3 regions of the Dorea sp. genome follow, and region 3 is predicted to be linked to each of the others. Evidence: riboswitches for the same ligand, from Rfam matches in the RefSeq annotation. Region 3 holds a riboswitch; each other region holds the start of a gene.
What was found. Region 3 has a riboswitch for FMN ahead of ribD (bifunctional diaminohydroxyphosphoribosylaminopyrimidine deaminase/5-amino-6-(5-phosphoribosylamino)uracil reductase RibD). Riboswitches for the same ligand answer to the same signal wherever they lie in the genome.
Positions count from the first base shown of each region.

Region 1: linked by a shared signal. The riboswitch ahead of ACWJAF_RS08765 (bifunctional diaminohydroxyphosphoribosylaminopyrimidine deaminase/5-amino-6-(5-phosphoribosylamino)uracil reductase RibD) and the one ahead of ribD (bifunctional diaminohydroxyphosphoribosylaminopyrimidine deaminase/5-amino-6-(5-phosphoribosylamino)uracil reductase RibD) in region 3 are both predicted to bind FMN.
Region 2: linked by a shared signal. The riboswitch ahead of ACWJAF_RS10105 (ECF transporter S component) and the one ahead of ribD (bifunctional diaminohydroxyphosphoribosylaminopyrimidine deaminase/5-amino-6-(5-phosphoribosylamino)uracil reductase RibD) in region 3 are both predicted to bind FMN.

Region 1 covers NZ_CDRRQK010000016.1:56,257-60,451, forward strand. The annotation lists gene ACWJAF_RS08755 (HAD family hydrolase) at 437-1,081, opposite strand; gene ribH (6,7-dimethyl-8-ribityllumazine synthase) at 1,095-1,568, opposite strand; partial or broken gene ACWJAF_RS08765 (bifunctional diaminohydroxyphosphoribosylaminopyrimidine deaminase/5-amino-6-(5-phosphoribosylamino)uracil reductase RibD) at 1,610-1,834, opposite strand; FMN riboswitch at 2,041-2,155, opposite strand; gene ACWJAF_RS08770 (EAL domain-containing protein) at 2,311-4,195, shown strand, end outside.
Region 2 covers NZ_CDRRQK010000021.1:6,259-10,453, reverse strand. The annotation lists gene ptsP (phosphoenolpyruvate--protein phosphotransferase) at 1-1,195, shown strand, start outside; FMN riboswitch at 1,366-1,526, shown strand; gene ACWJAF_RS10105 (ECF transporter S component) at 1,749-2,378, shown strand; gene ACWJAF_RS10100 (VOC family protein) at 2,822-3,190, opposite strand; gene tsaE (tRNA (adenosine(37)-N6)-threonylcarbamoyltransferase complex ATPase subunit type 1 TsaE) at 3,442-3,867, shown strand; gene tsaB (tRNA (adenosine(37)-N6)-threonylcarbamoyltransferase complex dimerization subunit type 1 TsaB) at 3,855-4,195, shown strand, end outside.
Region 3 covers NZ_CDRRQK010000022.1:17,158-21,352, forward strand. The annotation lists gene ribE (riboflavin synthase) at 1-413, opposite strand, end outside; gene ribD (bifunctional diaminohydroxyphosphoribosylaminopyrimidine deaminase/5-amino-6-(5-phosphoribosylamino)uracil reductase RibD) at 395-1,531, opposite strand; FMN riboswitch at 1,769-1,883, opposite strand; gene ACWJAF_RS10435 (hypothetical protein) at 2,082-2,375, opposite strand; gene nadA (quinolinate synthase NadA) at 2,525-3,439, opposite strand; gene ACWJAF_RS10445 (peptidase C39) at 3,455-4,075, opposite strand; gene ACWJAF_RS10450 (MalY/PatB family protein) at 4,106-4,195, opposite strand, start outside.

The DNA of each region.
Region 1 (4,195 bases), on a different contig from region 3:
AAAAATATATAAAAAAACGCCTTCGCTATCTTTTCAGATAACAAAGGCGGAATATTCTTCCGTGGTACCACTTTGTATTACTGCAGCTATCACTACCTACAACCACTCATTACTGTCATAATTAAACAGTCTCTTCTGTAACGTGAAGATGACGTCTCTGCTTACTTTATATTTTTCTGATATGAATCCATACACTTTCTACACATATTTCAGCGAGATGCTCCCAGGTGATATCACAAACTACCTTCTGCCGCTTCGCACCATCCGGCGGCTCTCTGAAAATCCGGATTTGATTTGTGACGTGTCCCTTTCATTGCATTTCTTATTTACTTTTTTTAGCTTACTTAATGTTTTACACTTTTTTCTTGTAAAGTGCAAGAGTGGAATTAAACATAATTTACAAAAATAGAATTCTATTTTTGTGCATTTTTTCACATTATATGATTCCGGTTATCTCTTCTACAGATTTCACAAAATAATCTGCTCCATCCAGTTCTCCCTTCTCACCATAGCCATACAGACATCCGATGAACGGACTTTTACAGGATCTGGCACATTCCAAATCCTGTCTTCTGTCTCCGATCACCAGATAAGGTCCCGGATAGTCCCGGACAATTTCCTGCACGATCTCCGTCTTAGGGCAGAATCCATACGATTCACAGTCATAAAACTGTTCAAACCATCTTTCCATCCGGAATTCTTCCCAATGTGCTTTGCGGTATGCCACTTTACAGTTGCTTAAGATCACAAGATGATATCCTCTGTTCTTCAAAGCCGTAAGCATCTCTTCCGCTCCCGGATACCACACTGCCCGGTGCTTCCTGATCTGCCTGACCATGGAATCTCCCACGATCGCACTCGCCTGATCTTTGTACCTCTGATCTAATTCCGGCAGAAATGTATCCCACATTTCTTTGCTGTTTAAGCCCAGCCATCCTGCGATCTGTGCCGTCTCTATCTTCTGTTCCTCTACAACATCCTGTTCTGTCAACCACTGATAAGCTTCCCTGAACGCCGGTTCATAGATTCCAATAGTATTATGTATCGTTCCATCATAATCAAAAATGATTGTTTTCACCATCGGCTGCACCTGATTAAAGCTGCTTCATCAGATTTACCATCTCAATTGCGGACAATGCACAGTCATATCCTTTATTTCCGGCTTTACTTCCTGCACGTGCGATAGCCTGTTCGATATTCTCTGTGGTGATCACCCCGAATAATACCGGAATTCCTGTTGCAAGTTCAACCTGTGCGATTCCTTTGGCTGATTCATTGCACACCAGATCATAGTGGGAAGTATCCCCGCGGATAACTGCTCCCACGCAGATGACTGCATCATACTTTCCGGACTGTGCCATCTTCTGTGCAGTCAGCGGAATCTCAAATGCTCCCGGTACCCAGGCAGCCGTAATGTTCTCTTCTTCTACCCCATGTCTTACCAGCCCGTCGACGGCTCCACCTAATAACTTGTTCACAATAATCTCATTGAATCTGGCAGCCACGATTCCGACTTTCATTCCCTCCGGTGCTACTACTTTTCCTTCTACTAAATTGATCTGTCTCATGATTTCTTCCTCCTATTCATTAAATCTTTTTATAATTCTATTTTCATCACTACATACGGTGTCTTTGTCGTAATATAATGAAAGAACACCGGGTTCAGACGGTCACATTCTTCCCGCATAAAATCCTGAACTACTGTAATTCCCGATTCACGCAATATCTGTGCACCTTTCCCTGCCACCTTTGGATTCGGATCCCTGGAACCAATCACCACTTTTTTGATCTTCTGTTCTATGATTGCTTCCGTACACGGCGGTGTCTTGCTCCTTTTTTTGCAAGCTGGATTGCCCGGAGCATGTATTCCCGATCCGTCATTTCTCTTCTTTCTTAGTTATAAAAAACCCCTGCAGGATACCTACAGGGGAAATGATCTGTTACATGTAACTGATAAATGATCTGTTAACCAAAAAAGCTCTGAAATGGATCACCATCTCAGAGCTCAGACACTACATTCATCTATTAAAATAACTGTACCATCATCTTCTTTCATCCAGACTATACTGTCGGCTCCGGAATCACACCGGATCATGCCTCTCGGCCCGCGGGCTTTACCGCCGGTAGGGAATCACACCCTGCCCTGAAGATTTCGTTTTTTTTATCATAATACTTTATATATCATTTGTAAAGCAAAAGTTTGGAAATGGCAAACTCCTTTTCACATTGCTTTCATCTGCCAATTTTGTTATTCTATACGTATAGATTATTGTCACCTAAAAATACGTAGAATCTAAAGGAAATCAAATTATGAAAATAGAGAAAAAAATATGGCTCTCGTTGATCGCATCTGTCTTATTTGCCGTTATCTTTTCCATCTGGATATTCAGACAGGATACTGTTCGGAACGATCTGCCTTTTGACAACACCACCTCACTGAAAACAACAAGCTCTAAAACTGACGATGCAAAAACGGAATATGTAATTCTGCCCGATGAATTCCACACGCAAAAATCCATTCTTTTCCGAACTACCCATACCGATGCGGAAGTCTGGCTGGATGGAAAACTTATTTATCAATATGGAAATGAAGAAAACGCACCAAAATTCATGAAATCACCCGGCTCCTGCTGGCATATTGTAGACATTCCGGCAAACAGTGACGCCAAGAAACTGACCGTCAAAATCATTCCTGTATATCAGGGCTATTACGGGAACCCGGTGCATCTTTTTCTGGGTACGAGGGGCGATTGTATTCTGAAGATTCTCAGCCAGAGTCTAGGAATACTGATCCTCAGTTGCGGTGTTTTATTTTTAGGATTTCTCTCTCTGGTATTGTATATTGCAGTGGTACGGAAGAAACAGGAGGATTTCTCCGAAGAAACATCTAAAATATTCCTGAATCTTGGAATCTTCTCCCTGTTGATCGCCTTATGGTCCCTGAAGCAATGTGGTTTTCTGCAGTTTTTAGTTCCGGATGGAAGAACACTGTATTTTATCGACTTCTTTACATTTTACCTCTTTCCTGTACCATTTAATTTCCTTTTGTATGATATTTGCAAAAGTAAATTCCGGAAAGGTGCCCTGTTCCTGTCTGTTTTTTATCTGATCAATATGGCTGCAGCCGTCCTTCTTCAGTGCATGGGAATTGTCGATATCTTCCTGATTCTTCCGTTCACGCATCTGATCATGTTTGTGAATGCAGCATATACGATTGGACTGATCCATTACGAAGCAAAACAGCTTGGAAACGAACTTGCCAGAAAATTCAGATACCCGATGTATCTCATTATGTGTTTTGCCTTATCGGAACTATTGGTTTATTATATCCGCAAATTCCAGCAGACATCTGTATTTCTTCCGCTTGGGACTCTGCTGTTTATCCTTATGCTGATCTGGATTCAGGTATCGCAATATTATGAGCAGTGTATCCAAAAGCAAAAACTGATCTACTTCCAGAAACTGGCTAATATAGATATGCTCACCGAAGCCATGAACCGGAATGCCTACGAAAATATGATTCGCTATCTGGACGAGCAGGAGCTGGAATTACATACAACCGGAGTTGTCTTATTAGACCTTGATAATCTGAAAGAAATTAATGATAACTTTGGCCACGAAAAGGGAGATGAAGCCTTAAAGCTTTGCTATCAGTGTATCCGTCAGGCTTTTCCATCAGAACAGAATTGTTTCCGGATCGGTGGAGACGAATTTGCTTATATTTTCCACAAAGATGAAAAAGAACTGATTGAAGATAAGATCCATAAACTGAAGTTGCTTCTAAATGAAAAGGATCAGGATCTTCCTTATTCTCTCAGTGTATCTTCCGGCTATGCCTATTATCATCCTGATACCGATATGGATTTTAAAGATATCGTAAGACGCAGTGATACTATGCTTTACCGTGAAAAACGAAGAAAAAAAATGTCACATTCTGCTTCTTCTCATCCGATGCTTTCTTCCGGAAAGCAATCTCATGCACAGGGAATCACGGATGAACTGATCACGCAGGAGAAAAAATACCAGCATATTTCACCGGCGGAATTATGCGGGATCATCGACCTGCTCAGTCCAAGTACCGATGACTATCTGTACTTTATTGATTTCCGGACCGACTTTTACTATATTGCGCCACAGTCACTGGAACGTTTCTGCGTTCCTCAAAATGCTTTTTACAAAGTTATGGAAACACACC
Region 2 (4,195 bases), on a different contig from region 3:
CGGTAATGAAAGCGGCGGAGCAATCGGAGACGAACCTGTAATCGTAGTAGCAGAAGACCTTGCACCAAGTGAAACAGTTCAGATGGACAAAGAAAAACTTCTGGCATTTGTAACAAGACTTGGATCTGCAAACTCTCATACAGCAATTCTTGCCAGAACAATGAATATCCCGGCATTGATCGAAGTAGACATCAAAGAAGAGTGGAATGGTAAGATGGCAGTTGTAGATGGCTATACAGGCACATTCTACATTGATCCGGATGAAGAGACTCTTAAGAAAATGCAGGAGAAAAAGGAAGAAGACATCAAAGCAAGAGAACTTCTTCAGAAATTAAAAGGAAAAGAAGACGTTACTGTAGATGGAAAACATATCAAATTATATGCCAATATCGGTGGAGTAAAAGACGTTGCAAGTGTACTTGCCAATGATGCAGCCGGAATCGGTCTGTTCAGAAGTGAATTCTTATATCTGGAAGCAGATAATTATCCGGATGAAGAAGCGCAGTTCCAGGCATACAAGACAGTTGCAGAGAACATGGCAGGTAAAAAAGTAATCGTACGTACACTTGATATCGGAGCAGATAAGCAGGTAGATTACTTCAACCTGGATCACGAAGAGAACCCGGCTATGGGATACCGTGCAATCCGTATCTGCTTAGACAGAAGAGATATCTTCCGTACACAGCTTCGTGCACTGTTACGTGCCAGCGCTTATGGTAATATCGGAATTATGTATCCAATGATCATCTCTGTAGATGAAGTAAAAGAAATCAAGAAGATCGTAGAGTCTATCAAGGCAGAACTGACAGAAAAAGGAATCGAGTATGGTAATGTAGAACAGGGTATCATGATCGAGACACCTGCAGCAGTTATGATCAGTGACCTTCTGGCAGAAGAAGTAGACTTCTTCAGTATCGGAACAAACGATCTGACCCAGTATACACTGGCAATCGACAGACAGAACAGTAAACTTGACAACATCTACGATGCACATCATCCGGCAGTACTCCGCATGATCCAGAAGACGATCGAAAATGGACACAAGGCAGGATGCTGGGTTGGTATCTGTGGAGAACTCGGAGCAGACATGACTCTGACAGAGACATTCCTTAAGATGGGAATCGACGAATTATCCGTATCACCAACATTCGTACTCCCAATCAGAAAACTGATCCGCGAGATGAGCACAAAATAAGAATGATTCAAGTTATGAATCAAATTATTATTCGCTTGAATTTTATTGCGTAAGAAAGTGATTCAGGCGAGAAGGGTGTTCCTTTTGAACAGCAATCCAAATATAAATGTGATTGGAGTTAATTAGCTGTTGCGAGGGAGAGTAATCTGTATTATAATATCTGAGAAAAGAAGATTCTTCGGGGCAGGGTGCAATTCCCAACCGGCGGTAAAGTCCGCGAACTGATTTAAAAAAATGACTGTTCAGTAATAACAGGACAGGTATCAGAAAAATCAGCCGATCTGGTGAAATTCCGGAACCGACAGTAAAGTCTGGATGAGAGAAGGATGATGCGATAATTGCAGAATTAATATTTGAAAAATCATAGCCCCGGTACTTCAAGTGCCGGGGTTTTTGCTGTAAGTGACAGGAGAGATGATATACCAACGTGTACATCCACTTTCTAAGATGCAGGATTATTTCAAATAAATTACAAGTGACAATTTGCTAATCGCATGGTTCGAATTAAGAAGTTTCTTCCTTTAGAAATTTATAAGTTTAAAGGAGAAGAAAGATGAGTACAGAAGTAATGGCAAAACAAAATGAAAGAAACAGAAACAAGATCAGAACGATGGCACAGATCGGTATGCTCTCAGCAATTGCAACCGTATTGATGCTGTTCGAGATCCCGCTTCCATTTGCACCATCGTTTTACGAGATTGACTTTAGTGAAGTACCGATCCTGATCGGAAGCTTTGCAATGGGGCCGCTCGCAGGAGCTGCAATAGAATTTATCAAGATTTTATTAAACTTTGCAATCAACGGAACCTTAACAGCAGGAGTCGGTGAAATCGCAAACTTCCTGATTGGATGTTCCCTGGTTGTGCCGGCAGCAATGATATACCGCAAAAAACACACCAGAAACGGCGCCTTGCTTGGCATGGTGACAGGAACCGTCTTCATGACCGTAGTCGGATGCTTCATGAACGCCTACATCCTGCTCCCTGCATACGCCAAAGCCTTCGGAATGCCACTTGATGCGCTGGTAGGAATGGGAACAGCAGTCAACAAACATATCACAGACATCAAGACATTTGTGATTCTGGCAGTAGGACCGTTTAATCTGCTGAAAGGAACATTGGTGTCATTGATAGTGTTCCTGGTTTATAAAAAAATAAGTCCGATCTTAAAAATGAATGCGTAGGATTGCTGTTTAATACACTAGTTCATGGTGGCCTCCCGGTCCATGAGAAAGCGCTGGTATCCTATTTGCTGCTAGATGTCACGATGCAGAAGTTCTAAGGAAGTCCGACTTTCCTAAGGACGAAAGGGACTCCGCTCCAAACTCGCCGTTCGGCTCAAACAGTGTCGCTCCGTCCCTTTAACGGAAAGTCAAACTGCCTAAGAACTTCTACACATCGCGCCAAAAAACGCTGCAAACAGGATACCAGCGCTTTCTCATGTCGTGATTGGCAGGCGATAGTGTATGAAATAGTTGGAGGGCGTAACCGTGAATGCTTACCCCGGGAGTATCATAAAAAGAACTACCGGGGTAAGCATTCTCAGTTACGCCCTCCATTTAATACATTAAGTATCGCATACGCAAGGACCGGGAATCCACCCCAAATTAATGTATTAAACAGCAATTTATTCTGCCGGACAAATCTCCACCCAATACCCATCCGGATCATTGATAAAGTAAATACCCATCTCAGGATTTTCAAAACAGACACAATCCATTTCCTTATGGAATGCAAACGCCGCATCCATATCATCTGTCTGCATAGCCAGATGAATCTCGTTATCTCCAAGATCATAAGGTCTGTCCATATCACGAAGCCATGTAAGCTCTAATTTGTGCGGGGTAGTATCATCGCCTAAGAAGACAAGCTTAAAACTTCCGTCATCTGCAACCGTTTCTTTTGTAACTTTCAGTCCAAGAGCTTTTTTGTAGAACTCAATAGACTTATCAAGGTCAGCAACATTGATATTATTGTGATAAAAAGTGAATTTCATAAGTATTCCTCCTGATAAAATAATGAATTGTAATTGTCAGACAATATGTACAGACAGCCGGTATCTTTAGTGTTATTATTCATGATACCTAAGTATGCAATAGAAGCTGCCGATGGCAGATCCTATGTATTACCTTATGTTTCTGAGTATAACATGAGTAGCAGAAGAAAAAAAGATGTGTTATACTTAAAGATACTGAATAATAATAACAATGTAACATAAAAAGTGTGAAATATAGAAAGGGAGCGCTTATGATAATAGAGACAAACAGCGAAAAAGAGACATGGGATCTTGGCTTTAGGCTGGGTGAAAAGGCCTGCGCTGGACAGGTGTATACACTGGTGGGAGATCTTGGAGTAGGAAAGACTATATTTACCAAAGGACTTGCCAAAGGACTGGGAATAGAAGAACCGGTCAGCAGCCCGACATTTACTATTGTGCAGATCTACGAAGAAGGAAGACTTCCTTTTTATCATTTTGATGTGTACAGAATCGGTGATGTGGAAGAGATGGATGAGATCGGTTACGAAGATTATATCTATGGAGAAGGCGTAAGTCTGATTGAGTGGGCGAATCTGATTGAGGAAATATTGCCGGAACATTATACAGAGATTAAAATAGAAAAGGATCTGGAAAAAGGATTCGATTACCGGAGGATTACGATATGCGAATATTAGCATTAGACAGCTCAGGCCTGGTTGCCAGCGTAGCTGTAGTAGAAGACGGGGCAATGGACGACCAGGTCGTTGCCGAATATACAGTTAATTATAAAAAGACACACTCCCAGACATTGCTTCCAATGCTGGATGAGATTGTAAAGATGACAGAGATGGATCTTAACACCGTTGATGCAATCGCGGTTGCAGGCGGACCGGGATCGTTTACCGGGCTTCGTATAGGATCAGCAACAGCGAAGGGGCTTGGACTGGCACTTAAGAAACCACTGATTCATATTCCTACATTAGAAGGCCTTGCATATAATCTGTGTGGAATAACAGATATCGT
Region 3 (4,195 bases):
ATAGATCCTTTTTCTACGACCAGATGTAATATCTTCTGTGATGTCCCAATAGACACCCAGATGGCATTCTCTTCCCTGATCATGGAGCGTATCACACCGGTTCCGTCAATATGGCCACTTACAATATGCCCTCCGAATCTTCCATCTGCTGCCATTGCCCGTTCCAGATTCACATAACTTCCGGCCTTGCAGCTTCCAAGACTGCTCCGTCGGATTGTCTCTGCCATCACATCCGCAGTAAATCCATCCGGCTGAAGTGATGTGACCGTCAGACACACTCCATTTACTGCGATGCTGTCACCAATCTTCGTACCTTCCAGCACTTTTTTTGCTTTCACCGCCAGGACTCCCGATTCTCCGTTAAGCTGCATATACCGGACTTTTCCTTTCTCTTCTACGATTCCTGTAAACATGACTCCTCCTGTTCTTTTTCACACACCTGACATGTAATCTTAATATCCTCCCCGATCTGACAGATATCTGTATATTTTAATTTCACTGCTTCGGAAGGAATATCAACTCCGATGCCTTCCACCGGTGTCTTACTATTCATGCCGCCAAATATCTTTGGTGCGATAAAGGCTTGTACTTCTTTTACGATTCCTGCCCGCAACGCACTGTCATTTAACGTTCCTCCTCCTTCCAGAAGGATACTGTCAATGCCTTCATTTCCAAGATCATGCATCAGTTTCTTAAGATCTATCTGACAATTCTCATCCGGACAGCAGATAGTCTCTACTCCCATGGCATGTAATATATCTGTTTTTTCTTGTTTCTCTTTGTCATTTCCAAAATCCGCATAAGCTACGATTGTCCGGTACTTTCCTGCACTTTTTACAATCTGACTGTCAAGCGGAATTCTAAGCTTACTGTCACACAGAATCCTGACCGGGCTTTTCAAACCTTCTACCCGGACATTCAACATCGGATCATCCGCAAGCACGGTTCCGATACCGGCCATGATTCCCATATACCGGTGGCGCATCTGCTGTACTTCTGCTCTTGCTGCTTCTCCGGTAATCCATTTTGATGCGCCTGTTTTCGTCGCAATCTTTCCATCCAGCGTCATTGCATATTTCATCACCACATAAGGCGTCTTCGTTGTAATATAATGGAAAAATACCGGATTGAGGCGGTCACATTCGTCTCTCATAAAATCTTCTGTTACGGTAACACCAGCCTCTCTCAGTATCCGTACACCTTTTCCAGCTACTTCCGGATTTGGATCTCTGGAACCAATCACTACTTTTTTAATCTTTTGTTCAATAATTGCTTCTGTACATGGTGGAGTCTTACCATAATGGCAGCAAGGTTCCAGTGTAACATACAACGTTGCGCCTTCCGCTGATTCTGTAAGAGATGCGAGTGCATTACGTTCTGCATGAAGTTCTCCGCATTTTCTATGATAACCTTCTCCTATGATCCTCCCATCTTTTACAATTACTGCACCTACCATTGGATTCGGATTCGTCCAGCCTTCTCCTTTTTTGGCCAGCTGGATTGCCCGGAGCATGTAATCTTTATCTGTCACTTCTATTCCTTCTTTCTTATTTTAATTCTTATTTCAATTCTTATTTTGATATACAAAAGAACAGCTTTTCTTGCATACTTTACTATGCAAAAACCCCCTGTAGATTATCTACAGGGGGCACGATTTGTTTTCCAAAATTGATAAATGTTTCTCTAAAATATTATTTTACAAAAAGCTCTGAAATGGATTACCATCTCAGAGCTTTGATACTACATTCATTGCAAAACTTAACTGTACCATCATCTTCTCTCATCCAGACTGTACTGTCGGCTCCGGAATCTCACCGGATCATACCTTTCGGCTCGCGGGCTTTACCGCCGGTAGGGAATTTCACCCTGCCCTGAAGATATCTTTTCTTTTATCTTAGTACTTTATATGTGCTTTGTAAAGTAAAATTTCTATTTCTTTTTCCATATTATTGCAAAATCCGGAAATTCCTTATCTGCAGAACCTGCCACCGACTTCAATTGTCCGAAACATTTTCCTCTAATCTCAATTACAAACTATGAAATTTCATTCGCTACTACCTCTCTTTTGTAATATTCCTTTATTAATTATAAACCATCGTTCCATATTTGATTTCTTCCAGGTCATAACATACAAATTCTTGTTCAGCCAACGTAGACTTTTTCAGAAGATGCGATATCATATACTCTGCCAGTCCTTCGTATCCTGTATAATCCGCTTTATACCAGATTCTGAGAGGCCACACTTTTTCCGGAACTTTAACTTCCTGTTCATATTCCGGATACTTCTGCAGCATCTTAAGAAATAGAACAATTGGTCCGCGGATAACGTCTTCACTTCTCTCCCAACGCTCTACTGTCGGTTTTGAACAATTCAACTGTATTCCGTTAAAAAAGACTTCGTATCCCCTGTTAGATACGAAGTCTTTCTATGTGTAATCCAATTGTGTAATCAAATTTTTCTTCTTACTTGGGCCACCGGGACACTAAAAAAACCCCTTGTCCCGTCCCCCTGGCTTACCCTGGCTTATTGTGCTGCCAGCTTCAGCATCTTCTCCAGTGGAAGTGCTGCTTTCTGGCGCATCTCTTCACCGAGATTGACCTCCGGCTGCATAGTCTCGAGTGCTTCTTTTACACCTTCCAGACGTACCATCTTCATATTCGGACAGAACTGTCTGTGTCCTACAGAGTAGAACTTCTTCTCTGGATTCTTCTGGTGCAGTTCATAGAACACACCCATCTCGGTACAGATGATAAATGTATTATTATCTGACTTTGTCGCATAATCGATGATCTGTGATGTGCTTCCGATAAAATCGGATAATTCCAGAATATCTCCCGTACATTCCGGATGTGTCAGTACAAGTGCTTCCGGATGTGCTTCTTTGGCTTTCTGAAGTTCTTCTTTATGGATGCTCTTATGTACGTGGCAGAATCCATCATTGAAGATAAAGTGTTTCTCAGGAAGCTGGCTTGCCACATAACGGCCAAGGTTCTCATCTGGGATAAAGAAGATATCTTTATTCGGAAGATTCTTTACAATCTTCAGTGCATTGGATGATGTTACACAGACGTCGGATTCTGCTTTGATCTCTGCAGTCGAGTTCACATAACAGACTACGGATACATCCGGATATTCTTTTCTTACTTCTCTGATCTTGTCCACATCTACCATATGTGCCATCGGACAGTCTGCATGACCGTCTGCCATTACGACTCTCTTCTCAGGGTTTAAGATTTTCGCACTTTCTCCCATGAAAGATACACCGCAGAAAATGATTGTGCTTTCCGGCACTTTTGTTGCGATCTCTGCAAGATAATAAGAGTCTCCTACATAATCTGCAATCTCCTGTACTTCCCCATCTACATAATAATGTGCCAGGATAACAGCATCTTTTTCTTTTTTCAGTTTCTGGATTTCGCTTTTGATTTCTTCGTTCATTTCAAACTTTCACCTCTAAATAAAGTATTCGATGGTCTCTTCCTCCGTAAGCCTGGTCTTTTCATTAAATAAGACCACAGCTTCTCTCCCATCGTACGGTCCTAGGGAATACATGTTAAGTGCTGTCTTATTAAAATACTTCCATGGAACGATCCGGTTGCAACAGGTCGGCTGATCCAGAACTCTTATGATATCCTTCTGTTCATAATCCTGGTCACAATAATAAGGATCAAACATCCGTACATTCTCACCTTCCACTCCGGTTAAAAGTACGTAATGCCATTCATCTGTATACAGACGTAAAACCACGGCACCTCCGCGTTTTAGTGCATCGTTCACATAACTTTCATTTCCGATATAGACGGATTTCCCGGACAGATATTTGCTGGAAACAGCCAGTTTATCGATATTGCCCATACTGTTCAGCCAGTTACTTAAGAACATCATTGCCGCACAGGAAGTCCCGCTTTCACCCGGATTACCGTCAGAACTATAGCAGTCCAGACAATATAGCATAATATTTCTAAGTATCTCCGGCGGGATCTCCTCCCTCTCAAATAAATAGCTGATTGCATTTTGCATCGTTGTTGGTCCGCAGTCATATTCGGAAAATTGATAGTGCAGTGGATTCTTCATGAAAAATTCCCTTCTTTAACATATTCTCACTTATCTATCATGCACCGCATTAACCAGTTGTGTCAATGCCTGTTTTAAAATTTCTCGTGGACACGCAATATTTATACGCTCAAATCCTTC